One region of the Serratia sp. ID 25-353 genome, then DNA from elsewhere that is predicted to be linked to it. Evidence: predicted binding sites of a transcription regulator. Region 1 holds the regulator's gene; each other region holds the start of a gene.

What was found. Region 1 encodes PhoB, which activates phosphate uptake and scavenging genes when phosphate is short. Its sites were predicted from a motif close to CTGTCATAAAACTGNCNNAT; they were not measured.
Region 2: the regulator PhoB is predicted to act here: its motif matches at 2,767-2,786, upstream of ugpB (sn-glycerol-3-phosphate ABC transporter substrate-binding protein UgpB).
Region 3: the regulator PhoB is predicted to act here: its motif matches at 2,783-2,802, upstream of pitA (inorganic phosphate transporter PitA).
Region 4: the regulator PhoB is predicted to act here: its motif matches at 2,558-2,577, upstream of opgB (phosphatidylglycerol--membrane-oligosaccharide glycerophosphotransferase).

The regions. Positions count from the first base shown of each region.
Region 1 is NZ_CM139236.1:3,223,395-3,230,614, reverse strand. Features, by position in the region: gene sbcC (exonuclease subunit SbcC) at 1-3,086, opposite strand, end outside; gene sbcD (exonuclease subunit SbcD) at 3,083-4,315, opposite strand; gene phoB (phosphate response regulator transcription factor PhoB) at 4,531-5,220, shown strand; gene phoR (phosphate regulon sensor histidine kinase PhoR) at 5,245-6,561, shown strand; gene ACYF6X_RS15590 (PstS family phosphate ABC transporter substrate-binding protein) at 6,576-7,220, shown strand, end outside.
Region 2 is NZ_CM139236.1:226,441-233,660, reverse strand. Features, by position in the region: gene ugpE (sn-glycerol-3-phosphate ABC transporter permease UgpE) at 1-267, opposite strand, end outside; gene ugpA (sn-glycerol-3-phosphate ABC transporter permease UgpA) at 264-1,151, opposite strand; gene ugpB (sn-glycerol-3-phosphate ABC transporter substrate-binding protein UgpB) at 1,230-2,549, opposite strand; gene ACYF6X_RS01005 (aminotransferase-like domain-containing protein) at 2,861-4,048, opposite strand; gene livF (high-affinity branched-chain amino acid ABC transporter ATP-binding protein LivF) at 4,093-4,794, opposite strand; gene livG (high-affinity branched-chain amino acid ABC transporter ATP-binding protein LivG) at 4,796-5,566, opposite strand; gene ACYF6X_RS00990 (high-affinity branched-chain amino acid ABC transporter permease LivM) at 5,563-6,846, opposite strand; gene livH (high-affinity branched-chain amino acid ABC transporter permease LivH) at 6,843-7,220, opposite strand, start outside.
Region 3 is NZ_CM139236.1:4,844,205-4,851,424, forward strand. Features, by position in the region: gene ACYF6X_RS23215 (AIPR family protein) at 1-1,247, shown strand, start outside; gene ACYF6X_RS23220 (BaiN/RdsA family NAD(P)/FAD-dependent oxidoreductase) at 1,311-2,507, opposite strand; gene pitA (inorganic phosphate transporter PitA) at 2,808-4,310, shown strand; gene uspB (universal stress protein UspB) at 4,390-4,725, opposite strand; gene ACYF6X_RS23235 (SDR family oxidoreductase) at 5,165-5,938, shown strand; gene ACYF6X_RS23240 (hypothetical protein) at 6,004-6,273, shown strand; gene ACYF6X_RS23245 (monovalent cation:proton antiporter-2 (CPA2) family protein) at 6,266-7,220, shown strand, end outside.
Region 4 is NZ_CM139236.1:968,500-975,719, forward strand. Features, by position in the region: gene opgB (phosphatidylglycerol--membrane-oligosaccharide glycerophosphotransferase) at 107-2,410, opposite strand; gene ACYF6X_RS04585 (transporter substrate-binding domain-containing protein) at 2,697-3,437, shown strand; gene ACYF6X_RS04590 (ABC transporter substrate-binding protein) at 3,438-4,373, opposite strand; gene ACYF6X_RS04595 (ABC transporter permease) at 4,409-5,176, opposite strand; gene ACYF6X_RS04600 (ABC transporter ATP-binding protein) at 5,173-5,913, opposite strand; gene ACYF6X_RS04605 (TenA family protein) at 5,910-6,593, opposite strand; TPP riboswitch at 6,656-6,758, opposite strand; gene ACYF6X_RS04610 (LLM class flavin-dependent oxidoreductase) at 6,909-7,220, shown strand, end outside.

The DNA.
Region 1 (7,220 bases):
AGGGTTTCTGCGTCCAGCGTGCCGAAGCCTTCGTCGAGGAACAGCGAATCGATGCTGGTTTTGTGGCTGACCAGATCGGACAACGCCAGCGCCAGCGCCAGGCTGACCAGGAAGCTCTCGCCGCCGGACAGGGTGCGGGTATCGCGCAGCGCGTCGGCCTGCCAGGTGTCCACCACCTGCAGCTCCAGCGCGTCGCTGGTTTTGCGCTGCAGCAGGTAGCGCCCGTGCAGCCGGCCGAGCTGAAGGTTGGCCAGATAAACCAGATGATCGAGCGTCAGCCCCTGAGCGAAGCGGCGGAACTTGTCGCCTTCTTTCGAGCCGATCAGCTGGTTGAGGTAGCTCCAGTCGTCGTAGTCTTGCTGGCTGCGGGCGATTTGCTCGAACAGCGCCTGTTGATTGAGACGGCGGGCGGCGTCGCTTTCCAACTGGTTGCGCAGTTCGCCCTGGCTCAGCTGCAGCGCCTTCAACTGCTGTGCCAGATCGGCCAGCGATTGGGTGAGCGCGTCGAGATCCGCGTTGGCCTCATCCACCCCTTCCGGGCGGTTCTGCCGATGCTGCTCCAGCGTTTGCGTCGCCTGAGCCAGCAGGGCCGCAGCCTCTACCTGCCGCTGTTGCAGCTGCTCTTTGCGCTGCTGCAATTCGCGGCGCAGGGCATCGTCCAGCAGCGCGGCGGCGAAGGCGGTTTCATCGGTAAATTCGCTGTCGGCCAGCGCCTGCTGCCATTGCTGCTGCGCCTGCTGTAGCCGTTCCTGCATTTGGGCGTGCTGCTGTTGTAACCCTGCCTGCTGGCCGGCCAGGCGCTCGCGCAGTTCCTGCGCCTTTTGCCATTGCTCGGCGGCCTGCAAGCTGGCCTGTTCACAGGCGGTTTGTTTGGCGCGCAGCTGTTCGCGCACCTCGGCGATCCGCTGTTCGCCGAACAGCGCCAGCCGCTGCGCGCGCCGTTCTGCAAGAGTTTTCTCGCCTTCTTGCCAGCGTTGTTGCAGGTCTTGCTGCTGTTGCAGGCTGTCGGCATGGGTCTTTTGCAGCAGCGTAAAGCGCTCTTCGAGCAGCGCCAGCTGTTGCTGCGCCTGCTGCTGCTGCGTTTGCAGGGCGGCGAGCGCGTCTTTTGCCTGCTGCACCGCCTGCGCCGCCTGTTCGTGCTGCTGCAGCGCGTGCTGCCCGTGTCGCTCTTCGTCGTCGCAGCCGCTCAGCCAGGCGCTGAGTTGCTCGCCCTCCGCCAGGGTAAAGTCGAATGCCAGCGGCGCGCTGAGCTGCTGCCACTGCTGCTGTTGGGCAGCCAGCTGCTGCTCATCCTGCGCGATAGCCTGCTGCTGGCGTTGCTGCTGCTCTTGCAGGCCTTCACAGCGGGTGCGCAGCTCGGTGCCCTGGGTTTGCAGTTTCTCGGCGAGGGTGCGCATCTCAACCAAGCGTTGTTCCGTCGCCGAAGGCTGCACCGCCTGATATTGCTCCACCGCCGGGTGGCTGGTGGAGCCGCACAGCGGGCAGGGGGCGCCGCTCTGCAACAGGGCGCGCTCCGCTTCCAGGCTGACGATGCGTTTTTCCAGCTCGTGGATCCGCTCCACTTCCTGCAGCTGTGCCTTGTGCTGTTTGAATTGCTGACGCGCGTTCTCCAGCTGGTGTTGCAGCCCGGCGAGCTGCGTTTGCCGTTCGGCGTGCTCCGCCTGTTGCCGGGCCAGACGCTCGCGGGTCTGACGGTTAAGGGAAGCGAGCGTAAATAACTGCTGGCGCGTCGGGCGCAGATCCGCCAGAGCGCTCAGGCGCTGGCGCAGCGGGGCCAGCGGCGTTTGCGCCTCCAACGCCTGCCGTTGTTGCTGTTGAGCGGCCAGCGCTTCGGTCAGTGCGTTCAACTGCTGTTGATGCTGTGCGGCCTGCGCCGTCAGCTGGCTGCGCTGGGCGGTGAGCTGCTCCAGTGCGGTCTGCTGCTGGGCGCACTGCTGCGCGGCGGCATCGCCGGCCTGTCGCCGCTCGGCCTGCGTCGACTGCAGTTGGGCGATCTGATGGTCGAGCGGAGCGACCTGGTCATCGATCAGCTGTTGCTGCTGACGCATATGCTCGGCATGGGCTTGCTGCGCCAGACGGGCCTTTTCCACCGCCTGCTGCAGCGGCGCCAGCTGCGCCGAGTGCTGCTCCTGTTGCTGCGTCAGCTGGGCAGCCTGCTGTTGTATCGTCTGCAGCTCGGCGCGGCAGCGATCGCGTTCGCTGCGCAGCGGCCGCAATTTCTCGGCCGGTTCGCTGAGCGCCAGCCGCTGCAGCTGCGGGGCGGCCTCGGCCTGCTCGCGCTGGGCGGTTTCCAGCCGCCGTTGCCCCTCGTTTTGCTGTTGCTGGAGGCGCTGCCATTGCTGCAGCCAGCTCAGCGCCTGTTGCTGTTGCTGGGTTTGCTTGCCGAGAGCGCTTTCCTGCGCGCTCAGCGCCGCTAGCCGTTCAGTCAGGGAGTAGCGCTGTTCATCGTTCAGCAGCTCGATGCCGCTGGCGCGCTGGTGCAACGCATCCAGGTCAGTTTTGGCCTGCTTGTGGGATTCGAACACCTGTTCGGACAGCCGCCCGTAGATTTCGGTGCCGGTCAGTTCTTCCAACAGCTCGGCGCGATCGTTGGCGTCGGCGTTGAGGAACGCGGCGAACTGCCCCTGAGAAAGCATCATCGATTTGGTGAAGCGGCCGAAGTCCAGCCCGGTGATGGCGGCGGTGATCTCCAGCTTATCGCGCACCTTATCCGCCAGGATCTTACCGTCCTCGCGGCGCGCCAGTTCGACCTTCGGCGCCTGCAGATTGCCGTCCGGCGCGTTTTTGGCGCGGCGCTGGCTCCAGAAGGCGCGATAGCCGATGCCCTTAACCTCAAATTCGACCTCCGCCAGCGATTCGGCGGTGTGGCGGGTCATCAGTTCATTCTGGCTCGGCGTGACGTTGAGACGCGGCGTCTGGTGGTACAGCGCCAGGCAGATGGCGTCCAGCAGGGTGGTTTTGCCCGCGCCGGTCGGGCCGGTAATGGCGAACAGGCCGTTGCTGGCGAACGGCTCGGCGGTGAAGTCAATTTTCCACTCGCCCTGCAGCGAGTTGAGGTTTTTTAACCGCAGGCTGAGGATCTTCATGGGTGGGGCTCCTCAAGATTGTGCTGCACCGCATCGACTACCTGGCGGAACAGTTGATGCATCCGCCGTTGGCGCGCTTCGGGCATGTCGGCCTCTTGCGCCAGGCGCCGTTCGAACACCTCGTTGACGCTCAGCTCGTTCAGCGTTTCCTTGTCCTGCTGCGCGATCGCCTGGCGGCGTTGCTCTTTGCTGCGCCGCAGCAGCACCACTTCCACCGGCAGCTCATCCGCCATCAGCTGGATGCGGCGCTGGATATCGCTGAGGTAGTCCTGCGTCGCCACTTCGATATCCAGCCAAACCGGCAGCTCGCCGGCATAGTCGGCAAATTGCTGCAGCTGCCGTTCGATCTCGGCCAGATCGCCTTTGATCAGTTGCATGGGCTGGAACTGCGGGATCGTTAACGCCTCTACCTGCTGCAGGGCGCCGTCGGCGAAATCGACCAGGAAGACGCTTTTGGCTTTGCCCAGTTCATCGAAGCTGAGCGGAATCGGTGAGCCGCTATAGCGAATATGTTCCGACTTGGCGACGTTCTGCGCGCGGTGAATGTGGCCCAGCGCGATGTAATCGGCAGGGGGGAAGGCCTGCGCCGGGAAGGCGTCCAGGGTGCCGATATAGATGTCGCGCACCGAGTCGGAGGTGGTGACGCCGACGGTGGTCAGGTGGCCGGTGGCGACGATCGGCAGCGGCAGGCCCAGCCGATCGCGGCGTTCGCAGGCCGCCTGATACAGCGCTTGGTAATGTTCGGCGATGGCTTCCTGCAGCGCCTGCTGTTTCTGCGCGCCGGATTCGCCGGCGCGGCTGGTGAGCAGATCGCGCGGCCGCAGAAAAGGAATGGCGCACAGCACCGCGCCCGGCTGGCCGTCGCGCCGATTCAGCACCACGATCTGCTGCTCAAGGGAGCCCTGCGCACTCGCGATCACCGTGGTGTTCAGGCAAGAGAGCAGTTCCCGCGATTCGTTCAGCGTCGCTACCGAGTCGTGGTTGCCGCCCAACACCACCAGTTGGCAGCCGGTGCGCTGCAGTTCCACCACGAAGCGGTTGTACAGCTCGCGGGCGTAGCTGGGCGGCGAGCCGGTATCGAACAGATCCCCGGCGACGATCAGCGCATCCACCTGCTGCTGCTCGATCTGTTCGATCAGCCAGTTCAGAAAAGCCTGATGTTCGGCGGCACGGCTTTTGGTGAAAAAGTACTGGCCAAGATGCCAGTCAGAGGTGTGGATCAGGCGCATGACACTCCCGGATGCAAAGGTAATGGCGATGATTATAAAGGCCGCGGCGGCGGCTGTCCCGGCGCAATGGCGATGACCACGGAATGATTTTTCTTTGCGCCGGGAAATAATCGCTATGCTTACTGCCTATAACAGCCGCTTTTTTTCATAAAAGTGTCACAAAACTGACGCATAATGGCGCCCGCAAAGTCGCTAACACATTGGCAGGATTGACGATGGCAAGACGCATACTGGTGGTGGAAGACGAAGCGCCGATCCGTGAGATGGTGTGCTTTGTGTTGGAACAGAATGGTTACCAACCGTTGGAAGCCGAGGATTATGACAGCGCCGTGACGCGCCTGTCTGAGCCGTTCCCTGATTTGGTGTTGCTCGACTGGATGTTGCCCGGCGGTTCCGGCATTCAGTTTATCAAACATATGAAGCGCGAAGCGCTGACCCGCGATATTCCGGTCATGATGCTGACCGCGCGCGGCGAAGAGGAAGACCGCGTGCGCGGCCTGGAAGTGGGGGCGGATGATTACATCACTAAGCCGTTCTCGCCCAAGGAGCTGGTGGCGCGCATCAAGGCGGTCATGCGCCGCATTTCACCGATGGCGGTGGAAGAAGTGATTGAAATGCAAGGGCTGAGTCTGGATCCGTCCTCCCACCGCGTGATGGCTAACGATCAGGCGCTGGACATGGGGCCGACCGAGTTCAAGCTGCTGCACTTCTTTATGACCCACCCGGAGCGGGTTTATAGCCGTGAGCAGTTGCTTAATCACGTCTGGGGCACTAACGTTTATGTGGAAGACCGTACCGTTGACGTGCATATCCGTCGGCTCCGCAAGGCGTTAGAAACCAGTGGGCATGATAAAATGGTTCAAACCGTTCGGGGCACCGGCTACCGGTTCTCAACGCGCTACTGATCGCGCTGCGCTGGAGAATATGCCGTGTTAGAACGTCTGTCGTGGAAGAGGCTGGCTCTGGAGCTGGCTCTTTTTTGCCTGCCCGCCTTACTGCTGGGGCTGATTTTCGGTTATCTGCCCTGGTTCCTGCTGGCCTCCGCGCTGGCTGCGCTGGTGTGGAATTTCTACAACCAGCTCAAACTCTCCCATTGGCTGTGGATTGACCGCAGCATGACGCCGCCACCCGGCCGCTGGAGCTGGGAGCCGCTGTTCTATGGCCTGTATCAGATGCAGCAGCGCAATCGCCGCCGCCGGCGCGAGCTGGCGCTGCTGATCAAGCGCTTTCGCAGCGGGGCCGAATCGCTGCCTGATGCGGTGGTGATGACCACCGTCGAAGGCAACATCTTCTGGTGTAATGGGCTGGCGCAGCATCTGCTCGGCTTTCGCTGGCCGGAAGACAACGGCCAGCACATCCTCAACCTGCTGCGTTATCCGGAATTCAGCCACTACCTGCAACAGCAGGAGTTCTCGCGCCCGCTGACGCTGCAGCTGAACAACGAACACTACGTCGAATTCCGCGTGATGCCTTATTCCGAAGGGCAGCTGCTGATGGTGGCGCGCGACGTCACCCAGATGCGCCAGCTGGAAGGCGCGCGGCGCAACTTCTTCGCCAACGTCAGCCATGAACTGCGCACGCCGCTGACGGTGCTGCAGGGCTACCTGGAGATGATGGGCGACGAAGAGCAGGACGGCTCGCTGCGCAGCAAGGCGCTCGGCACCATGCAAGAACAGACCCGTCGGATGGACGGGCTGGTCAAGCAGCTGCTGACGCTGTCGCGCATCGAGGCGGCGCCCAATGTCGACATGAACGAGCGGGTGGATATCCCGCTGATGCTGCGAGTGTTGCAGCGCGAGGCGCAATCGTTGAGCGGTGGCAATCACGAGATCAGCTTCCGGGTGAACGAACAGCTCAACGTGTTCGGCAATGAAGATCAGTTGCGCAGCGCGGTGTCTAACCTGGTGTACAACGCGGTCAATCACACGCCGAAGGGCACCCACATCGAAGTGAGTTGGCAGCAGACGGCGCATGGTGCGCAGTTCCAGGTCAGCGACAACGGGCCGGGCATCGCCGCCGAACACCTGCCGCGCCTGACCGAGCGTTTTTACCGCGTCGATAAGGCCCGTTCGCGCCAAACCGGCGGCAGCGGGTTGGGGCTGGCGATCGTCAAACACGCGCTCAGCCATCACGACGCGCGGCTGGAGATCCTCAGCGAGCCGGGGATCGGCACCCGCTTTATCTTTACCTTACCCAACCGGTTGATTGTTCCCGCCGCTTTATCAGAGAATGCGGTGAAAAATTAACGCGAGACACCGGTATGACCCGAATAACCCGAGGGCTGTTGCTTTGCCTGGCGCTGCTGGCCGGACGCGGCGCGCTGGCGCAGCCCGACGGCATGCTGGCGGGCAACCTGTCCAGCGTCGGTTCCGACACCCTGGCGAATCTGATGGCGCTGTGGGCGCAGGATTTCAGCCGGCATTACCCCAACGTTAACCTGCAGATCCAGGCCGCCGGCTCGTCGACCGCGCCGACCGCCTTGGCGGCGGGCGCCGCGCAGTTGGGCCCGATGAGCCGGCCGATGAAGGCGGCCGAGGTCTCGGCGTTCGAACACCGTTACGGCTATGCGCCGCTGGCGGTGCCGGTCGCGGTGGATGCGCTGGTGGTGTTGGTGCATCAGGACAATCCGCTGCGCGGCCTCAATCTGCAGCAGCTCGATCGCATTTTCTCCGCCACCCGGCGCTGCGGAGAAAGCAAACCGCTGACGCGTTGGGGCGAGCTGGGGCTCAGCGGCGACTGGGCGACGCGCTCGCTGCAGCGCTTCGGCCGCAATTCGGCTTCCGGCACCTACGGGTATTTCAAACTGCGCGCGCTGTGCGGCGGCGATTTTATGCCGCGCGTCAATGAGCTGCCCGGTTCGGCCTCGGTGGTGCAGGCGGTGGCCGGTTCGCTCAACGGCATCGGC
Region 2 (7,220 bases), 2.1 Mb from region 1:
GAAGGTGATCGCCAGCGCCATGATCACGCTGTTCAGCAGCAGCAGCGAGAACGGCACCTTGAGGTTGCCCACGCCGCCCTGCCAGATATTGCGGATGTTCTCCCACAGGTGGCCGCCGGGCACCAGCGTCATCGGCACCTGGAACACCTGCTTGTCGTCCAGCGTGGCGGCGACAAAGGCCACGTACAGCGGGAACAGCACCACCAGCACGCCGATAATCAGCATCACATGGCTGAAGATATCCAGCCCGCGTCGATTCTCAATCATTGATAGCGCACCTTACGTTCAACAAAGCGGAACTGGATCACCGTCAGGCCGATCACCAGCAGCATCAGGATCACCGACTGCGCGGCAGAGCTGGAGAGATCCAATCCGGCGAAGCCTTCGCGGTAGATCTTGTAGATCAACGTGGTGGTGGACTGCACCGGCCCGCCGCCGGTGGCGGCGTCGATCACCGGGAAGGTATCGAAGAAGGCGTACACCAGATTGACCACCAGCAGGAAGAAGCTCACCGGCGCGATCAGCGGCAGCACCAGATGGAAGAAACGCCGCACCGGGCCGGCGCCGTCGATGGCCGCCGCCTCCACCAGCGAGCGCGGGATCGACTGCAGCGCCGCGAGGAAAAACAGGAAGTTATAGCTTATCTGCTGCCATACCGAGGCCAGCACCACCAGGAACATCGCCTGGCCGCTGTTTTGCGCATGGTTCCAGTTATAGCCCAGCCCGTTGAGGAAATGGGTGATCAACCCCAGTCCGGGGTTGAACAGAAAGATCCACAGCACCGCCGCCACCGCCGGCGCCACTGCATAGGGCAGGATCATCAGCGTGCGATAGAGGCGACTGCCGCGCAGTACGTAGTCCACCAGCGCGGCGAAGAACAGCGACACCGCCAGCCCGATGCCCGCCACCAGGAAGCTGAAGATCAGCGTGGTGTAGAACGAGTCGAGGTAGTAAGGATCCTGGAACAGCTGTTTAAAATTATCCAGCCCGACAAACTGGCTGGACAGGCCGAACGGATCGAGGCTCTGCACCGAATACCACAGCGCCTCGCCAGCGGGCCATAAAAAGAAGACGGCGGTAATCAGCAGCTGTGGCAGCACCAACGCATAGGGCAACCAGCTGCAGCCGAAACCGGGACGGGAAGATGACATAGCAGTTAAACCATTGATCGGGTAAGGAAGGATCGGCGTGAAGACGCGAGCCCGGTCTGCCGGGCTCGCGACGCAGGGTTACTTGGTCGATGCTTCGAAGCGGCGCAGCAGCACGTCACCGCGCTGCACGGCGGCGTCCAACGCCTGCTGAGGCGTTTTCTTGCCGGTCCACACGCCTTCCAGCTCTTCATCCACCACGCTGCGGATCTGCGGCATGTTGCCCAGGCGCAGGCCCTTGGTGAACGGCAACGGCGGCTTGTTCAGCATCTGGCGAGTAGCGACGTCGGCCCCCGGGTTTTTGTCGTAGAAACCCTGCTGCTTGGTCAGATCGTAAGCCGCGGTGGTGATCGGCAGATAGCCGGTCTTCTGGTGCCATTCGGCGGCGATTTCCGGCTGCGCCAGGTACTGCAGGAACTCGGCCACGCCCTTGTAGGTGGCGGCATCTTTGCCATTCATCACCCACAGGCTGGCCCCGCCGATGATGGCGTTCTGCGGCGCGTTTTTCGCGTCGGCGTCGTACGGCATCATGCCGACGCCGTAGTTGAATTTAGCGTAGTGCTTGATGTCCGCTAGCGAACCGGATGACGCGGTGGTGATGGCGCAGTCGCCGTTATAAAACTTCTCGGTGGATTCGTCTTTGCGGCCGAAGTAGGTGAAATCGCCCTTCTTGTTCATCGCCTCCAGCAGTTCGATGTGCTTGACCTGCAGCGGCTGGTTGAACTCCAGCTTGGCGTTGGTGCCGCCGAACCCGTTGTTTTCGCTGGCGAACGGCACGCCATGCCAGGCGCTGAAGTTCTCCAGTTGGATCCAGCCCTGCCAGCCGCTGGCGTAGCCGCACTTCATGCCGGCCTCACGCAGCTTGGCGGTATCCGCCGCCAGCTCCTGCCAGGTTTTCGGCGGCTGATCCGGGTTCAGGCCGGCCTTCTTGAAGGCGTCTTTGTTGTAGTACAGCACCGGCGTGGAGCTGTTGAACGGCTGAGACAGCAGATGGCCGCTCTTGTTGTCGGTGTAATAGCCGGCTACCGTCGGCACGAACACCGACTCGTCGAAGTTGATGCCAGCCTCTTTAAACACTTCGTAGACCGGTTTGATGGCCTTGCTGGCCATCATGGTGGCGGTGCCCACCTCGTACACCTGCAGGATCGCCGGCGCCTTGCCGGAGCGGTAAGCGGCGATGCCCGCCGCCAGGCTCTGTTCGTAGTTGCCTTTATAAACCGGCACAATCTTGACGTCGCTGTGCGACTGGTTGAAGCGATCCGCCAGGGAATCCACTTCCTTACCCAGTTCGCCTTCCATCGAATGCCAGAACGGGATCTCGGTCGCCGCCAGCGCCTGAGCGCTGACCGCCAGGGTCAACGCGACGCACAGCGTGGTTTTGCGAATAGCGTAGGTGAGCATGCCTAACTCCTGAAAAAGCGGGTGTAAAAGCGCGTGAGCGAAAAGAATCAATTCTTGATGAGGGAGTGCCCCCTATAGCTTTCGAGTTGCAGCCAGGCGGCAACCTGCTGGCACCCTGGAGCTTAGCTAACTAAGTGACAGGGGAGCAGCCGGGCAGCCAACAACGCTGCGGCTCGAAAGATGACGGGGGATAACATGCCATGCGCGGATGACAGAAAAATAACCGTTATATGACAGCCACATGACGGCAAGGTGAAGTGAAGATGGCGGTTTGATGTCGGCGGCGGGCATGGGCTCCGCCGCCGCGAGGATTACAGCGAACGGCGCAGGCGCGCCACCGCTTCCTGCATCTGCTGTTCGGTGGCGGTGGCGAACGACAGGCGGAAGGTCGAACGATCCGGGTTGTCGGAGAAGAAGTATTCCCCAGGCACGAACACCACGCCCTGCTGCAAGGTCGTGTTCAGCCATTCGGTGGCGTTGAACGGCTGGCGGAAACGCGCCCACAGGAACATGCCGCCCTTCGGCTTATCGAAGGTGATGTAGTCGCCCAACTCCTGCTCCACCAAACCGGCCAGGATCTCGCCCTTTTGCTTGTAGGCGGCGCGGATCTTGTCGATCTGCGCCGGCAGGCGATCCAGGCCAAGGTAGCATTCGACGATGCTCTGCGACAGCGCGCTGGCGTGCAGATCCGCCGCCTGCTTGATGATCGCCACTTTATGCAGCAGGAACGGCGGCAGGATCGCCCAGCCCAACCGCAGGCCCGGCGCCAGGATCTTGGAGAAGGTCGAGGTATAGATGATGTGGTCGGTGTTGCCCAGCACCTGCTGCGACACCTGATGCAGCGTCGGGTGGCGCTCTTCGGTGAAACGCAGCTCGCCGTAAGGATCGTCTTCGATGATCAGGAAGTTATGTTCGGCGGCCAGCTTCACCAGCAGTTCGCGGCGCGCGGCGCTCAGGGTGATGCCGCTGGGGTTGCCGAAGTTCGGCACCACGTACACGCCCTTGATGCGCTGGGTTTTCAGCAGCTCGGCCAGCTCTTCCACCACCATGCCGTCGCTGTCGGACGAGACCGACATGATGTGGGCTTCCGCCAGTTCCAGCGTTTGCAGCGCCGCCAGGTAGGTCGGGCGCTCCACCACGAACACGTCGCCGGGATTGACGATGGCGCGCATCACCAAATCCAGGGCCTGCTGAGAGCCGGCGGTGACCATCACCTCGTCCGCGCCAGCGGTGACGCCGCGCTCGGCGCACAGCGCGCAAATACGCTCACGCAGCAGCGGGCTGCCTTCGGTCAGGCCATACTGGAACGCGCTTTTCGGCTGTTCGGTGATCGCCTGCTGAGTGGCAATGCGCAATCCTTCGAAATCGAACAGCGCATCAGAGGGGATGCCGCCCGCCAGCGAAATGACGTGTTCCATCTTGCTGTGCTTAAGCAATTCACGGATGGCCGAACTTTTTACGTTAACGATGCGCTGCGCGAGTAACCCTTCTGTCTTCATTTCTTCTTCTCGTACCTGATTATTTTAATTCGTAGGGGGGCGGATTAACCGCCCAGATACGCCGACCTCACTGCTTCGTTGGCTAACAATGCAGCCCCCGTATCTTCCAACACCACGCGGCCGTTTTCCAGCACATAACCGCGGTCCGCCAATTTCAGCGCCTGATTGGCGTTTTGCTCCACCAGGAAGATGGTCATGCCCTCTTCCCGCAGCTGCTGAATGATGTCGAAGATCTGCTGGATGATGATGGGCGCCAGCCCGAGCGAGGGCTCGTCGAGCAGCAGCAGCTTCGGCTGGCTCATCAGCGCGCGGCCGATGGCCAACATCTGCTGTTCGCCGCCGGACATGGTGCCGGCGCGCTGGCTTCGGCGCTCCAGCAGGCGCGGGAACAGAGTGAACACCCGTTCGATACGCTGTTGATACTGCTGGCGATCGGCAAAGAAGCCGCCCATCGCCAGGTTTTCTTCTACCGTCATGCGCGAGAAGACGCGCCGCCCTTCCGGCACGATCGCCACCGCTTCGCGCATGATGCGCGAGGTTTGCCACTGGGTGATGTCCTGGTCCTGAAAGACGATGCTGCCTTCGCTGGCGCGGGGCTCGCCGCACAGGGTGCCGAGCAGCGTGGTTTTACCGGCGCCGTTGGCGCCGATTAACGTCACGATTTCACCCTGCTTGATCGTTAAACTGACCTGATGCAGCGCCTGAATTTTGCCGTAATGGGCGGATACCTGATTGAATGACAACATATTATTCTTCGCCCAAATAAGCCCGGATCACGTCCGGGTTGTTGCGGATCTCCGCCGGTGTGCCCTGCGCCAGCGGCGTGCCCTGATTCACCACGTAAATGCGGTCGGAGATGCCCATCACCAGCTTCATGTCGTGCTCGATCAGCAGCACCGATACCTTATGCCGATCGCGCAGCTCGGCGATCAGGTGGTCCAGCTCGTCGGTCTCTTTCGGGTTGAGGCCGGCAGCCGGTTCATCCAGCATCAGCAGCTCCGGCCGGGTCACCATGCAGCGGGCGATCTCCAGCCGCCGCTGCTGCCCATAGGCTAGGTTGCCCGCCGAACGGTTGGCCATCTCCAGCAGGCCGACGCGCTCCAGCCACTCCGCTGCTCGCGCCAGCGCCTCGGCTTCGGCGCGGCGGAAAGCCGGGGTTTTCAACAGCCCGGCGAACACGCCGCTTTTCAGGTGCTGATGCTGCGCCACCAGCAGGTTCTCAATCACCGTCATTTCACGGAACAGCCGCACGTGCTGGAAGGTGCGCACCACGCCCATGCGGGCGATGGCCTGCCCCGCCAACCCTTCCAGGTGGCGATCGCGCAATTTGATGGTGCCGCCGGTCGGGCGGTAAAAACCGGTCAGGCAGTTGAACACCGTGGTCTTACCGGCACCGTTGGGGCCGATCAGCGACACGATTTCGCCCTCGTTCAGCGTCAACGCCACGTTGTTGACCGCCAGCAGCCCGCCAAAGCGCATCGACAGGCCTTCCACCTGCAGTAAAGGTTGAACGCTCATGCCTGCTCCCCCTTGCCCGCGTGAATGTCCGCCGCCTGCAGCTTCAGCTGCGGCCGTTTCATCGGCAACAGTCCCTGCGGCCGCCAAATCATCATCAACACCATCAGCGCACCCAGCAGCAACATGCTGTATTCATTCAGGTCGCGCATCAGCTCGCGCGACACCACCAGCAGGATCGCCGCCAGAATGACCGCGAACTGCGAGCCCATGCCCCCCAGTACGACGATCGCCAACACGAAGGCCGACTCGACGAAGGTGAAGGATTCCGGGCTGACGAACCCCTGGCGCGCAGCGAACAGCGTGCCGGCAAACCCGGCGAAAGCGGCGCTGATGGTAAAGGCGGTCAGCTTGATGCGCGTCGGGCTGAGGCCCAGCGAGCGACAGGCGATCTCGTCTTCGCGCAGCGCTTCCCACGCGCGCCCCAGCGGCATGCGCAGCAGGCGGTTGATGACGAACAACGTCAGCACCACCAACAGCAGCGCCACCAGGTACAGGAACACGATGCGATCGCTCGGATCGTATTTCAGGCCGAAGAAGTTATGGAAGGTATCCCAGCCGCCGTCGCGCAAGCTGCGGTTAAACTCCAGGCCGAAGAAGGTCGGTTTCGGGATCTGGCTGATGCCGTTCGGCCCGCCGGTGATCTCGGTATTGTTCAGCAGCAGGATACGCACGATCTCACCGAAGCCGAGCGTCACGATCGCCAGATAATCGCCGCGCAGCCGCAGCACCGGGAAACCAAGCAGGAAGCCGAAGGCGGCGGTGACGATGCCCGCCAGCGGCAGGCTCTCCCAGAAGCCGAGGCCGTAGTAGTGATTCAGTAGCGCGTAGGTGTAGGCGCCGATGGCGTAGAAACCGCCGTAGCCGAGCACCAGCAGACCGGACAAACCCACCACCACGTTGAGGCCGAGGCCCAGCATCACGTAGATCAGCGTCAGGGTGGCGATATCCACCGTGCCGCGCGACACCAGGAACGGCCAGGCGACCGCCGCGACGATGAGCAGAGCCGCCAGCAGCTTTTGCCGCGGCGTAGTGCCATCGAAGCTCGGCAACACGAACGCCGGGCCGGAGACTTTTTTCAATCCCTGCTGCAGCAGTGGGCGCAACAGCTGGAAGAAAAAGACGATGACGCAGCCGATGCCGATCCACATCCAGCGCACTTCCGCCGCGCCGTGCACCACCAGCTTGGTGCCATCCAGGCTGAGCTGCATGCCCATCAGGAACGACGCCATCACGAACAGCACCGCCGTGGCGATGAGCGCATTGAGCAGATTGAGTTTCATACTTTCTCAACCTCCGGACGCCCGAGGATGCCGGTCGGCATGATCAGCAGCACCACGATCAGCAACGCGAACGACACCACGTCTTTGTATTCGGTGCTCAGGTAGGCGGAGGTCAGCGCTTCCGCCACGCCCAGCACCAGGCCACCGATCATCGCGCCGGGAATGCTGCCGATGCCGCCCAGAACCGCCGCGGTGAAGGCTTTCATGCCGGCCATAAACCCGATGTAAGGGTTGATGACGCCGTAGAACTGGCCGAGCAACACTCCGGCCACCGCCGCCATCACCGCCCCGATGACGAAGGTCAGCGAGATCACTCGGTCAGTATTGATGCCCAGCAGGCTGGCCATCTTCAGGTCTTCCGCACAGGCGCGGCA
Region 3 (7,220 bases), 1.6 Mb from region 1:
ATCTAATTAAAGGATTCCCAGATGTTACATTCTACTACTACTACGCGTCGATGGGTGAAGAAGTTCATAGGAATGTTCAGGGAAAAACAAGAAACCTCGAGAAATTAATAATTAGCATGTTTACTGGTGCAAAATTCTCATTCCAGTTTATAGGTGCATCTGAGTTAATTGAGCTCAACAGAAAGATAAAGAAAACGTCAAGGAATATGACACTATCAGAATCGCCAATTGCAACTGCAAATGGCAGCTACTTATGTCTTGTAAATCTAACTAATTATTACAGTTTTATCTCAGATAATGATACATTATCAAGAAGTATATTTGAATCAAATGTAAGAGATCATAATGGCGACGTTGTTGTTAATGTTGGAATTCAAGAGACTTTAAAAAAAGGGAAAGAAGATTTTTGGTTCTTAAATAATGGAATTACGATTATAACTCCTAAGGCTGTTTTATCAGGAAAAACACTAACGATTGAGAATCCTCAAGTAGTCAATGGACTACAGACATCTCATGAGATTTATAAATATTTCTCTGAGCACAGTAACATAAATGATGAACGTAATCTTTTAGTTCGCGTCATTTGTGAAGCAAATGAAGAGTCTCGAGACAGAATCATTCGAGCTACAAATAGCCAAACGAGTATCCCTCCAGCATCGCTGAGAAGTGCAGATATTATTCATAGAGATATAGAAGATTTTTTCAAAGCTCATGGTTATTACTATGACAGAAGAAAAAATTTTTATAAAAATGAAGGGAAGCCGTCTTCAAAAATTATATCAATAGCATTTTTGGCTCAATGCGTAATCTCAATACTTCTTCAGCAACCAAACAACGCCAGAGCACGCCCATCAACATTAATTAATGATAATGCAAGATATGAAACAATATTCAATAAAAATTTAAATATGAGCCTATATTTAAATTGTGTCCTAATCGTTAAAACTGTCGAACGGTTAATGAAAGAATATGAGTTTGATAATAGGAGAGACTTTAATAATATAATCTACCATTGTTCATTGGCGGTTTTTCTAAACTGTATGAATAAAAATAAAATCCCACACACTTATAAAGGGATGACAGATTATCTAAGTGATTTTGATATTTCAAACATAACTACTGAAATGTTCGACTCTGTTTTTAAGGGGATTTGGGAAGTTTATTGTAAATTAGGAAGAGATGATACCACAGCTAAAGGCAACGATTTTGTGCTAGAAATAATAAAATGCTATACGCCTAATAAATAAATAAAGGAGCCGTATCATATCGGCTCCACTTTTTAATTAGTGCATAACTTAGTTTTTCTTTATCTAGCGATGTGCCGCCAGCGCCTGGGCGCAGGCCCAGGCCGAGCTCCACGCCCACTGGAAGTTGTAACCGCCCAACCACCCGGTCACATCCACCACTTCGCCGATGAAGTAGAGCCCCGGCGCCTTGTGGGCCTCCATCGTCTTGGAGGAAAGTTCACTGGTGTCGACGCCACCGAGCGTCACTTCCGCCGTGCGGTAGCCTTCGGTGCCGTTCGGCTGCACGCGCCAGTTCTGCAACAGATCCACCAGCGCCGCCTGCTGCGGCGCATTCAGCTGCTTCAGCGTGGCCTCCGGCAGTTGTCCCAGGGTCTGCAAGCACTCCACCAGCCGCTTCGGCAATTGCAGCGCCAGGGTGTTTTTCAGGCTTTGGTTCGGGTGCTCTCGGCGTTGATCATCCAGGAAGGCCGCCAAATCCAGCTCAGGAAGTAAGTTAACGCTCACATACTCACCCGGTTGCCAGTAGCTGGACAGCTGCAGCACCGCCGGGCCGGACAGGCCGCGATGGGTAAACAGGATGCTTTCACGGAAGCTGACACCGTTCTCGGCGGTGATCACCGCCGGCACCGAGACGCCGGACAGCGTCTGCACATGCTCCAGCAGCGGCTTATGCAGGGTAAAAGGCACCAGCCCGGCGCGCGTCGGCAGCACCTTGAGGCCGAACTGCTCCGCCAGTTTGTAACCGAACGGCGAAGCGCCCAGCCCCGGCATGGACAATCCGCCGCTGGCCACCACAAGTGAGCGAGCACTCACTTTTTCACCATTCAGCGCCAGCGAGTAGCCATGTTCGGTTTTCTCCACGCCCAGCACTTCGCTGCGCAGGCGCATCGTCACCTGGCCCAGCTCGCACTCTTTGACCAGCAGATCCACCACCTGCTGCGCCGAGTCGTCGCAGAACAGCTGCCCCAGCGTTTTTTCATGGTAGGCGATGCCGTAGCGGTTGATCAGATCGATGAAGTCCCACTGGGTGTAGCGCGCCAACGCCGACTTGCAGAAGTGCGGGTTGTTCGACAGATAGGCCGCCGGCTCGGCGTACATATTGGTAAAGTTGCAGCGCCCGCCGCCGGACATCAGGATCTTGCGGCCCGGTTTTTTGCCGTTGTCGAGCAGCAACACGCGGCAACCGAGTTGCCCCGCCTGCGCGGCGCAAAACATGCCGGCGGCGCCCGCCCCAATCACTACGACATCAAACTGTTCCACCTGAGCCTCACTTATCAAAACCACAATCGCGACAAAAGAGCGCCATATTACGCCGTTTCGCCGCCGGTCACCGCCAAATTCACGGCGGCAGATTGTAAAGCCCCGGCGTCGCCAACGCCATAGTAAGAAAATATTACAGAGGTCAGAGGAGATTAACGCGTTGATATTCCATATTTTTGTTATAGGCGCGTCATCGTTTCGTCATGTCCAAATCAAAAAAACGTCATATTTTCCTTTTCCCCGGCCCCGGTTGTCACTGATAATGCGCGGCGTTCATGTCCACAAACTGGCGTAACGCTTATGCTGCATTTGTTCGCTGGCCTGGATTTCCATACCGGCCTGATGTTAATTCTCGCATTGTTGTTCGTGTTGTTTTATGAAGCCATCAACGGTTTTCATGATACGGCCAATGCGGTCGCTACAGTTATTTATACCCGCGCCATGCGCTCGCAACTTGCGGTCGTGATGGCAGGTTTGTTCAACTTTCTTGGCGTAATGCTCGGCGGTTTGAGTGTTGCTTACGCCATCGTCCATTTGCTGCCTACCGATCTGTTGTTGAACGTCAGTTCAGCACACGGATTAGCCATGGTCTTCTCCATGCTGTTGGCGGCAATCATCTGGAACCTCGGCACCTGGTATTTCGGTCTGCCGGCCTCCAGTTCCCATACGCTGATAGGCGCAATCATCGGTGTCGGTTTAACCAACGCCCTGATGACCCACACTTCGGTGGTGGATGCGCTTAACGTCCCGAAAATGATTGGCATTTTCCTTTCTCTGCTGTTCTCGCCGCTGGTCGGCATGATGGTGGCGGGAGTGATGGTGTTCGCCTTGCGCCGCTATTGGAGTGGCACCAAGAAACGCCAGCGTATCCACATGACCCCTGCGGAACGTGAAAAGGTCGACGGCAAACGCAAGCCGCCGTTCTGGACCCGTATCGCACTGATCCTGTCGGCGATTGGCGTCAGCTTCTCGCACGGCGCCAACGACGGCCAGAAAGGCATCGGCCTTATCATGCTGGTGCTGATCGGCGTTGCGCCGGCCGGCTTCGTGGTCAATATGAATGCAACCGGTTATGACATCACCCGTACGCGTGATGCCGTGGCCCACCTGCAGCAATATTACCAGCAGCACGGCGACGCGCTGTCGCATGCGGTGTCGCTGACGCCGCTGGTGCCAAGCCCGGATGACGAAGCCGCGCCTAACAAGCCGGCCGAGTTCCACTGCGACAGTTCGCGCGCCATGCCGGCGATCGAGCTGGCTCAGGGCATGCTGACCAACCTGCAGAGCTACGATCAGCTGACGGTTGACCAGCGCAGCCACCTGCGCCGCCTGCTGATGTGCGTAACCGACACGGCGGATAAAGTCGCCAAGCTGCCGGAAACCTCATCCGCCGACCAGCGCTTCCTGAAGAACCTGCGTCAGGATCTGCTGCAGACCGTCGAGTACGCGCCGATGTGGATCATCGTCGCCGTCGCGCTGGCACTGTCGCTCGGTACTATGGTGGGCTGGAAACGCGTAGCCACCACCATCGGCGAGAAGATCGGCAAGAAAGGCATGACGTATGCCCAGGGCGTATCGGCCCAGATGACCGCGGCGCTGTCGATCGGCGTGGCGAGTTATACCGGCATGCCGGTCTCCACCACCCACGTCCTCTCTTCGGCGGTTGCCGGGACGATGATCGTGGACGGCGGCGGCGTGCAGAGCAAAACCGTGAAGAACATCCTGTTGGCCTGGGTGCTGACCCTGCCAATCTCGATTCTGCTTTCCGGTGCGCTGTATTGGGTTGCGTTGAAGCTGATCTAAGCGATAAAAGCGATAAGCATGAGAAAGGCGGCCGCAGGGCCGCCTTTTTTTTGCCTGCATCAAGGGAAACAGAAAGGCATTAATACCAGATCATCAGCGCTATCAGGCTGATGACCACCAGGCCGCACAGGGCCGAGGTCAGCATAAACTGCCCGCGCACCCGCTCGCAGCGGCGAATAAACTCCGGATCGTGGTGCTCGACATAGCGCTGCGCGAAGATATAGCGCACCAGCCTCAGCTGCTTGCTGGGTTGCCCGTGGGCGGTGAAGAAACCGCCGCCGTCGACGTATTGGTACAGCAACGGGTCACAGCCGCGCAATACCACCAGCAGCGCGCGCAGAGAAGAGTAATACCGCACCATGTTTACCACACACACCACACATAAGGCCCAAAACAGCGCGACGGTACTGATCATGATTGCCCCCTCAAGGCGTTGTTATCCTCGGCCATCCGCCGGGTCCAACCGCCCTACCTCATTACCCGATACTCTGCTGGAGCTTACCGCTCTCATCCCTTTTTTTGCCTGCACGGGCCACGCCCATAACCCACCGCCTCCGGAGACGTTACCGCACCGCACAGAGAGATTTGCACAGCGAGGTTCCACTCAGAGGGGAAATGATGAGGCCCATATCCATCATTGTAGGTTAATGAAACGCAAACTGGCCTGATCAGTGGATAAAATTTACCGCCACGCGCCGGGAAGTCACCCACCGGGCCGTTATAAGTGATAACCGTCCGTCTGCAATTAGTCGTTTTTCCTGGATAGTCTATCCCGCCCCACGCCGCTGATCTTTCGCCCAACGCTGGTTAGACTCAAGTTTCCGTTACATTCACCCGCACCCAAGGAAACTGTTATGGCCAATCATTCAATCAAAGGAAAAACCGTCCTGATCGCCGGCGGCGCCAAAAATCTCGGCGGGCTGATCGCACGCGATTTAGCGGAACAAGGCGCCAAAGCGGTGGTGATCCACTACAACAGCGCCGCCTCCAAAGCCGAGGCGGATAAGACCGTCGCCGCCATCCAGGCCGCCGGGGCGCAAGGCGTCGCACTGCAGGCCGATCTGACCACCGCGGACGCCGTCGAGAAGCTGTTCGCCGATGCGGTCGCCGCCGTCGGCAAGCCGGATATCGCCATCAATACCGTCGGCAAAGTGCTGAAAAAACCCATGGTCGACATCAGCGAAGCCGAGTACGACGAGATGACGGCGGTCAACGCCAAAAGCGCGTTCTTCTTCCTGAAAGAGGCGGGCAAGCATCTCAACGACAACGGTAAAATCTGCACGCTGGTCACTTCGCTGCTCGGCGCCTTTACGCCGTTTTACGCCGCGTACGCCGGCACCAAGGCGCCGGTGGAACACTTCACCCGCGCCGCCGCCAAAGAGTTCGGTGAACGCGGCATCTCCGTGACCGCCATCGGCCCGGGCCCAATGGATACGCCGTTCTTCTATCCGGCCGAAGGCGCCGATGCAGTGGCGTATCACCAAAGCGCAGCCGCGTTGTCACCGTTCAGTAAAACCGGCCTGACCGACATCCAGGATGTGGTGCCGTTCGTTCGCCACCTGGTCAGCGACGGCTGGTGGATAACCGGCCAAACCATCCTGATCAACGGCGGCTACACCACCAAATAACGCTGAATGGGGGCGGCGCGTCTGGCACCGCCCCAGCCAGAAAGCGCAGCGTAGAGGATATTGCAATGCACATGCTGATGGTTATTGGTGGAGGCGTGGTTCTCCTGGGAGTGTTCGTGCTGTTTGGCTGGCTCTGGGGCGCCAGCGCGGCGGGTATGGCGCTGGCGGCCAAAATTTTCGTGCCGGCCTGGCTGCTGATCGCAGGAGTCAATATGTGGGTGGGCGTCGCCCACGCGGGCTACAGCGTGCGGGCAGAATTGCCGATCCTGCTGCTGGTGTTCGCGATCCCCGCCGCCATCGCCGCGCTGGTATTCTGGCGCCTCGTTCATGTCTGAAAGCGCCGGCGATCTGCTCAACGTAGTGACGCTACTGGGCGCCGCGGTGGTGGCCGTGCCGCTGTTCAAACGGTTGGGGCTGGGTTCGGTGCTGGGTTATCTGGCCGCCGGTTTGGCGATTGGGCCGTTCGGCTTCGGTTTGTTCAACGACGCGCAGACCATCCTGCACACCGCCGAGCTTGGGGTGGTGATGTTTCTCTTCGTCATCGGCCTGGAGATGCGGCCTTCTCATCTGTGGAACATGCGGCGCGACATTTTCGGCCTGGGCAGCCTGCAGGTGTTGAGCTGCGGGCTGCTGCTCACCGCCATCGGCGTGGTCTTCGGTTTTTCACTGGCCATCTCGTTCGTTTGCGGCATGGGGTTCGTGCTGACGTCTACCGCCATCGTCATGCAGCTGTTGGGCGAGCGCGGCGACATCGCCAGCCCGCGCGGGCAGAAAATCGTCGCCGTATTGCTGTTTGAAGATCTGATGATTGTCCCGCTGCTGGCGCTGGTGGCGTTCCTCGCGCCGGCCGATTCATCAACGCCGGTATCCGGTTCCGCCTGGGGCGGCATCGCCATCGCCGCCGGTGCGCTGGCCGCGCTGGTGGCGGCCGGCATCTGGCTGCTGAATCCGCTGTTTCGCATTCTGGCGAACGCCAAAGCGCGCGAAGTGATGACCGCAGCCGCGCTGCTGGTGGTGCTCGGCGCCGCTTTGCTGATGCAACTGGGTGGCCTCTCCATGGCCATGGGCGCCTTTTTGGCCGGCGTGCTGCTGTCGGAATCGACGTTCCGCCATCAACTCGAAGCCGACATTGAGCCCTTTCGCGGTTTGCTGTTGGGGTTGTTCTTCCTCGGCGTCGGCATGTCGCTCGATCTGGCCGTGGTGGCGCGCAACTGGCCGCTGATCGTCAGCGGCGTGCTGGCGATGATGTTGATCAAAGGCCTGTGCATCTACTGCGTGGCGC
Region 4 (7,220 bases), 2.3 Mb from region 1:
GGAGGGCGGCGTTTTACCGTCACAGGTTAGCCGAAGAAGGGCGTAAAAGCTTGGTCGAAATGACGGGCGCGGCAAAGAAAATACCGCACCCGTGAAGGCGTGGGGATCAGGAGGCGGGGCTTGCCGCTTCGACCTTCAGCGACACCAGGCCGATGCCCAGCTTCTTCGGCGTGAAGCCGCCGCTGGCGCTCTCTTTCGGCTCGGTCGGCGCCGGCGGGGTAATGCTGATCTTCTGCACGCCGCGCGGGTTGTCGAAGCGCAGGGTGACGGTGCTGTCCTGTTCGCCGAGCGACACGAAACGCTCTTCGTCGCCGACGCGCACCGAAATCGGTTCGCCGACGTTATTGCCGTAGGCGCGGGCGCGCAGCACCAGATCGAAGCGCTTCGGCAGCGGATCGACGTAGTCGATGTCGACCGCCGGCGCCAGATTGGCGTCGGACCAGCGGCCCCACTCCTCGACGCCGGAAACGCCGGTGATGGCTTTCACCTGCTCCGGCAGGCCGGGCAGCATGAACTCGATGCTGTCCGCCCGGTACTTCATCGCCGCGTCGTCCACCTGCAGGCGGGCGACGGCGTTTTGGTAATCGGCGACGCTGTCCGCCGCCGGGGCGGTAAAGCTCACCTTGCCGCGGAAGCGTTCGCCGCTGGCCTGCACGATCTGCGGCGGCGAGGCCAGGGTGCCGGAGGCCACGCAGATGTCGGTGCTCAACGCCAGCTGCGGCGCCCAGACCCGGCCGATCTCGTAGCATTTATCGACCCAGACGAATTTCTCCCCCGCGCCCAGCCCGGCCAGCTGTTTGCGCAGCGGGGTGGAGAGATAGACGTTGAACATCGGTTCGATGCGGTTATCGCCCACCCGCAGAATGAACGGCACCTTGTAGGTGACGCCGGAGAAGCTGAAGCTGCGCTGGCGCGTATCCACGCTGTAGTCGCTGATGCGGTTCGGCAGGCCCCACTGGTTGATCACCGCCGGTTTCCAGCCGTTGATTTTCTCTTCGATGTTCAGGAACACCGTAGACAGCGACGGCGCCGACAGGCTGCTGCGGCCGAGGCCGATGTAGTTGTCGCCGCCCATCACGTCCAGCACCGTGGCGCCGTTGTCCAGCGTGCTGCGCTTCTCGTTGCGCTGTTCCGCCAGCGGTCGGGTGCCGTCGATGATGAAGAACAGGTTGCGGCGCTTCTGTTTGGTCAGGATGTCGTAGGCGGTGTTGTTCATCGCCAGATGATCGGAGGACACCACGATCACGGTATTGCTGAAATAGGGCGAGCGTTTGATCTTGTCGATCAGCGCGGCGATGTGTTGCTGGCTGCAGGCCACCGCGCTCAGCGAGCGGTTTTCTTTATTCTGCCAGGCGTAACTCTTCTTGCTGCAGCCGGCGGAGATAAAGCCGTCCGGGTGATGGGTATCGACGGTCAGGGTGAACAGCGAGAAGGGTTGGCGCTGCTTGGACAGCTCGACGAACTTGCCGTACACCACGTCCAGCACGCTGTCGTCGTACCAGCCCCAGTCGTTTTTGTAGCTTGGATCGGCGACCTGTTCGCGCAGCTCTTTGAAGCCGTAAACGTGGTCGAAACCGTGAGATTTCAGGAAGGTGTCTTTACCGGCGAACGCCAGCTCGGCGCCCTGATAGAAATAGTTGCTGTAGCCGGCGGCCTTCAGCACGTCGCCCAGGCAGACGTTCTCCGGGTAGAAGGTGGAGACCGCGCTCGAGGCGTTGCCGTCGAAGGGCGCGAACAGCGGAATGCCGCACTGCGAGGCGACCATGCCGGCGATGGTGTAACCGGTGCCCGGCAGCTGCTGGGTGTTGCTGAAATCGATGCTGTCCGTGCGCAGGGCGTTCAGCTCGTCGGCCAGGCCAGGAAACAGCTCGGTATCGAAGTAGGTGCGCTCCAGGCTCTCGGCGTAGATATACACCAGGTTCGGGCGCTTGCCCTGTACGGTTTTTTTCGGTGCCTTGTAGTAGGTGGTGAAATCGGCGGTATCGCCGACGATCTGGCTCTTGACCAGCAGCGAGATGTCCTGAAACGCCGGGGTGGTGCCGACCGAGAACAGCGCCAGCAGCACGGCGACGACGCTGTAGGCCACGCTGCTGCCTTTGGCCTTGCGGCGCAGCAGGCTGCGGGCCAGCACCGCGAAGATAAGCCCTAACGCCGCCAGCAGGCCGATAAACGGCAGCACGTATTTGCTGATGCCCGCGCCTTTAAGGCTGCTGGTAACGGTGTAAATCACCGCGTCGGTGATGCCGTCGCCGGTGAAGTAGTTGCTGGCGATCAGGATGACGTTCAGCACCAGATAGCTGCCGAGCAGCGTCAGCAGAATGGCGAACCACCAGCGGTTGGCGGCGGCCCGGGTGCGATAAATCAAAATCGACGCCAAAAAGAGAACAAACGAAACGACTGCTAAAACCATCCGCCAAACCTTGTCTGATTGAAATAAAACCGTTGCTGCCCTGGTTTGCGCCGCCGAGCGTGCCGCAGCGCGAAAAGTGAAGGGTATAGCCTATTGCCGGCGGCGGAACAACGCGCGATCTCCCGCTACGGCCGACGAGCGGCGGCTATTGTACATTTTTATGACAATAGTGTGACGTTAATCACGCCGACGGCGGCCTCGGCGGCGAAAGCTTGCTGGTCGGAGGTTTCGCTCTACGCTTAATGAGCGCCACGACAGTGCGCCCATCAGCCATTCAGGAGGAAGTATGCAGACGATTCCCGCCGCGGTACTCGACGATCTGGCCCCGCAAGGCGTGTTGCGCGCGGCGATCAACTACGGCAATCCGGTGCTGGCGCAGGCCGGGGCCGGTGGCAAACCGCAAGGCGCTTCGGTGGAACTGGCCGCCGCGCTGGCCCAGGAGCTGGGTGTGGCGCTCGAACTGGTCACCTATGACGCGGCGGGCAAGGTGTTCGCCGACCTGGACAGCGGCGCCTGGAACCTGGCGTTTATGGCCATCGAGCCGGTGCGCGCGGCGCAGATCGCCTTCAGCGAGCCCTACGTGATCATCGAGGGAACCTATCTGGTGGCGAACGACGCGCCTTACTTTGAGGTGGCGCAGCTCGACAGGCCGGAGGTGCGCATCGCGGTCGGCCAGGGGGCGGCGTACGATCTGTTTTTATCGCGCACGCTGCAGCAGGCGCAGCTGGTGCGGGCGGCAACCTCCGCCGAGGCGATCGCGCTGTTTTTCGAACGGGGGCTGGAGGCGGCGGCCGGCGTGCGTCAACCGCTGCTGGCCGCCGCGGCCGCCCATCCCGGCTACCGGGTGCTGGACGGGCATTTCACCGCTATCCGCCAGGCGATGGCGGTGCCGCGGCAAAAAACGCAGGGCGCCGCCTACGTGAACGATTTTATCGCGCGCTGCAAAGCCAACGGGCTGGTGAAGGCGGCCTTGCAGCGCAGCGGCCAGGGCGAGGTGACGGTGGCGCCGCCGGCCGCCTCGGCGTGATCAGTCGAGCTCCACCGCGTACTGTTCCACCGGGGTGATTTTCTTGATCAGCTTGTTGTCGAACAAGAACTGTTCGTAAGCCTGGTAGCGGGCGCGATCCAGCTTGGCCGGATCGCGCGCGAACAGCGGCAGGCTGGCTTGCCACGCCTGTTTGTTCAGCTCGGTATTCAGCTCCGGGTGCGCCTTGGCGAACGCCAGCCAGGTGTCCTGCGGGTGCGCATGCAGGTAGTCGCTGCCTTGCTTCAACGCGGCGAGGAACTTGCGGATTTTCGGTTCGTTCACCGCATCGCGGTGGGCGACGATGATCAGCTCGTCGTAGGCCGGCACGCCGTAATCTTCGACGTTGAACACCACCGGCGTCTTGCCCTGCAGCTTCAGCTCCAGCGCTTCGATGTTGCGGTAGCCGCCGATCACCGCATCGACCTGGCCCGCCAGCAGGGCGCTGGTTAGCTGGAAGTTGACGTTGATGAGCTTGATGTCCTGCGGCTTGAGGTGCTCGTGTTCGACCATGGTGGCCAGCGTCGCCTGTTCGATGCCGCTGACCGAGTAACCCACCGTTTTGCCCTTGAGATCCGCCGGCGACGTGATGTTTTTATCCAGCGCGATCACCGTATTCAGCGGCGTGTTGATCAGCGTGCCGACGCGCATCAGCGGCAGGCCCTGATCGGCGAAGAAATGCAGCTGCGGCTGATAGGTAATGGCGAGGTCGGCCTGTTTGGCGGCCACCAGCCGCGGCGGCAGCGCCGGATCGGACGGCGGCACGATCTTGACGTCCAGCCCTTCGGCCTTGAAGGCACCGATTTGCTCGGCCACCATAATCGGCGCGTGATCGGGGTTGATATACCAGTCGAGCACCAGCGTCAGCTTTTCGGCCGCGCCGGCCTGGCCGGTGATGGCGGCGCCGAGCAGCAGCCCGCAAACGGTTTGTTTGATCATGGTCGTTCCTTTATCCCTGGTTATGGTTGCAATCATCAGTCGTTTTCCGGCGCCCAGGCGATCAGGCGCCGCAGCAGCGCATCCACCGTAGCCCACAGCAGCACGGTCATCAGCACCAAAATAAACAGCGCGGCGAAGCAGACGTCGGTCTGCATGCGCGCGTTGGCGTTCAGCATCACGTAGCCCAGCCCTTCGGCCGAGCCCACCCATTCGCCGATGATGGCACCGATCGGCGCGACGGCGGCGGCCATGCGCAGGCCGGAGCCGAAGGCCGGCAGCGCTGCCATCAGCCGCACGTGCCGCAGCTGCGCCCAGCGGGAAGCGCGCATCGTGCGCGCCAGATCGAGATAGTCGTTGTTGACCCGCCGCAGCCCGTCGAAAAAGGCCGACACCACCGGGAAGAAAATCACCAGCACCGCCATCGCCACCTTGGCGCTCATGCCGAAGCCGAACCACAGCACCAGCAGCGGCGCCAGGGCGAACACCGGTATCGCCTGGCTGGTGAGCACCAGCGGCATCAGCCAGCGTTGCAGGCGCGGCGAGAAGATCATGCACAGCGCCAGCGCCGCGCCGAGCAGCACGCCCAGCGCCAGCCCGCTGACGATCTCCGAAGCGGTGACCAGCGTGTGCCAGGCGAGGTAGCCGCGCCCGTCCCACAGCGCCTGCGCCACCGCGCTCGGCGTGGGCAGCAGAAAGGCCGGAATGCCGCTTTGCGCCGCCAGCCACCACAGCAGCAGCAGGCCGACGAACACCGTCAGCCCGCGCCGTAGGCGGGTGAAGCCGCGCTCTTTGGCAATATTCATTGCGCGGCCCTCACCAGCTGTTGCAGCAGCTCGGCCTGGCTTCTCAGCAGGTCGGCGTCATCCGGCGCGCGCGGCGGTTGCCCGCTGATGCGGTGGGTGTCGTCGAGGCCCAGCGGCCAGGGCGACAGCACCAGCAGCCGGTGGCTCAGGCGGCAGGCCTCCATCGGATCGTGGGTGATCAGCAGCACGGTGTTTTGCGCCAGCAGTTCGGCGGCCAGGCTCTGGATCTCGGCGCGGGTAATGGCGTCCAGTGCGGAAAAGGGTTCGTCCATCAGCACGATCGGCTGGCGTTCGTAGAGCGTGCGGGCGATGGCGGCGCGCTGGCGCATGCCGCCGGACAGCGCGGCAGGCAGGCTGCGGCCATGAGAGGCCAGGCCCACGCGCTCCAGCAGGTGCGCCGCCCACGCCCGGTCCGGCGTTTCGCCGCGCAGCCGCGAGCCGAGGGCGACGTTCTCCTCGACGGTCAGCCACGGGTAGAGCAGGTCTTTTTGCCCCATGTAGGCGATGCGCCCGGTGACCGGCAGGCCGTCGCTGCCGGTCACCGTGCCCGAGGTAGCCCGTTCCAGGCCGGCGATGATCTTCAGCAGGCTGGTTTTGCCGGCGCCGCTGGCGCCGAGCAGGGCGACGAAGCTGCCACCGACGATGTCGAAGCTCAGCCGGTCGAAGACGATTTGCTGACCGAAACGCAGGCTGAGATTCCGCACCTGGATGCCGGGCGGGCGAAGCGGGGAGGTCATGAGGCGTTCAGCCCCATCTGCCAAAATGCCGATTCCAACTGGGTGGCGGTGGTGAAAATCTGCGCCAGCTCGGTGAGGCGGCCTTGTGCGCCGCGCTGGTGGCCGACGGTCTCGAGCAGCTCGATGGCGGCACGCACGCCGGCCAGATAGCCCGCGTCGCCGTAGTTGCGGATCCAGGAGGCGTAAGGATTGCCCTCCATTTGGGTGGCGGGATCGTGCAGCAGCCGCAGGCCGATTTCGGCATAGCCGGCCACGCAGGGCAGCAGGCCGGCCAGCAGATCGAGGGCGTCGCCGGCATGGCCGATATCCAGTACGTAGCGGGTGTAGTTCATGGTCTCCGCCGCTTCCGGCTGGGCGGCGATCTGCGCTTCGCTCAGCCCCCATTCGGCGCAGTAGGCGACGTGCAGCGGCAGTTCGGCGACGATGCCGTTGAGCGACGCAGTGGCGGCGCGCATCTCCGGCAGGGTGCGCAGCTTGCTGACCAGCAGCGCGTAGGCGCGGGCGAAGTGCAGCAGGAACAGGTAGTCCTGGGTCAGGTAGCGGCGAAAAGCGCGTTCGGGCAAGGTGCCGGCGGCCAGCTGCTGCAGAAACGGGTGATCGACGTAATCTTGCCAGTGGCTGCCGGCATGTTGGCGCAACCGGCCGTAAAGACCGCTTTCGAACAGGGTGGTGATGGACATGGGACCTCCTTGAGTCAGTGGAGATCCGGGCACGCTGGGGTATGAACAGGCAACGGGTGAGAGCGTTGTTGCCTAACCGTCCCTTCGCTGGCATGACCCAGATCAGGTTCAAAGGGTTCGGCTTGCGCCATCTCAGCCCGTAACAGGACACCCCTCGGAGCTGCTTGTTATACGACATTTGTTTTTTGATTACAATCGCCGGGCGGCGCGGCGGCAATCGGTTCGTTTAGTGCGATCGGGGGCGATTTTGCTGGCGCAGAGCGCGCGATTTTTGTCACTGTAGGCCGATGATTTTGCCTTTGAGGACGATTCCCGATGAAAAAGATTGGTTTTCTCTCGTTTGGCCACTGGTCGCCTTCCGCCCAGTCCGGCACCCGTTCCGCAGCGGATGCGCTGCTGCAGTCCATCGATCTGGCGGTCGCCGCCGAAGATCTGGGGGCGGACGGCGCCTATTTTCGCGTACACCACTTTGCACGCCAGCTGGGGTCGCCGTTCCCGCTGCTGGCCGCCATCGGCGCCAAAACCCAACGCATCGAGATCGGCACCGGCGTGATCGACATGCGTTATGAAAACCCGCTGTACATGGTGGAAGACGCCGGCGCGGCGGATCTGATCGCCGGCGGGCGG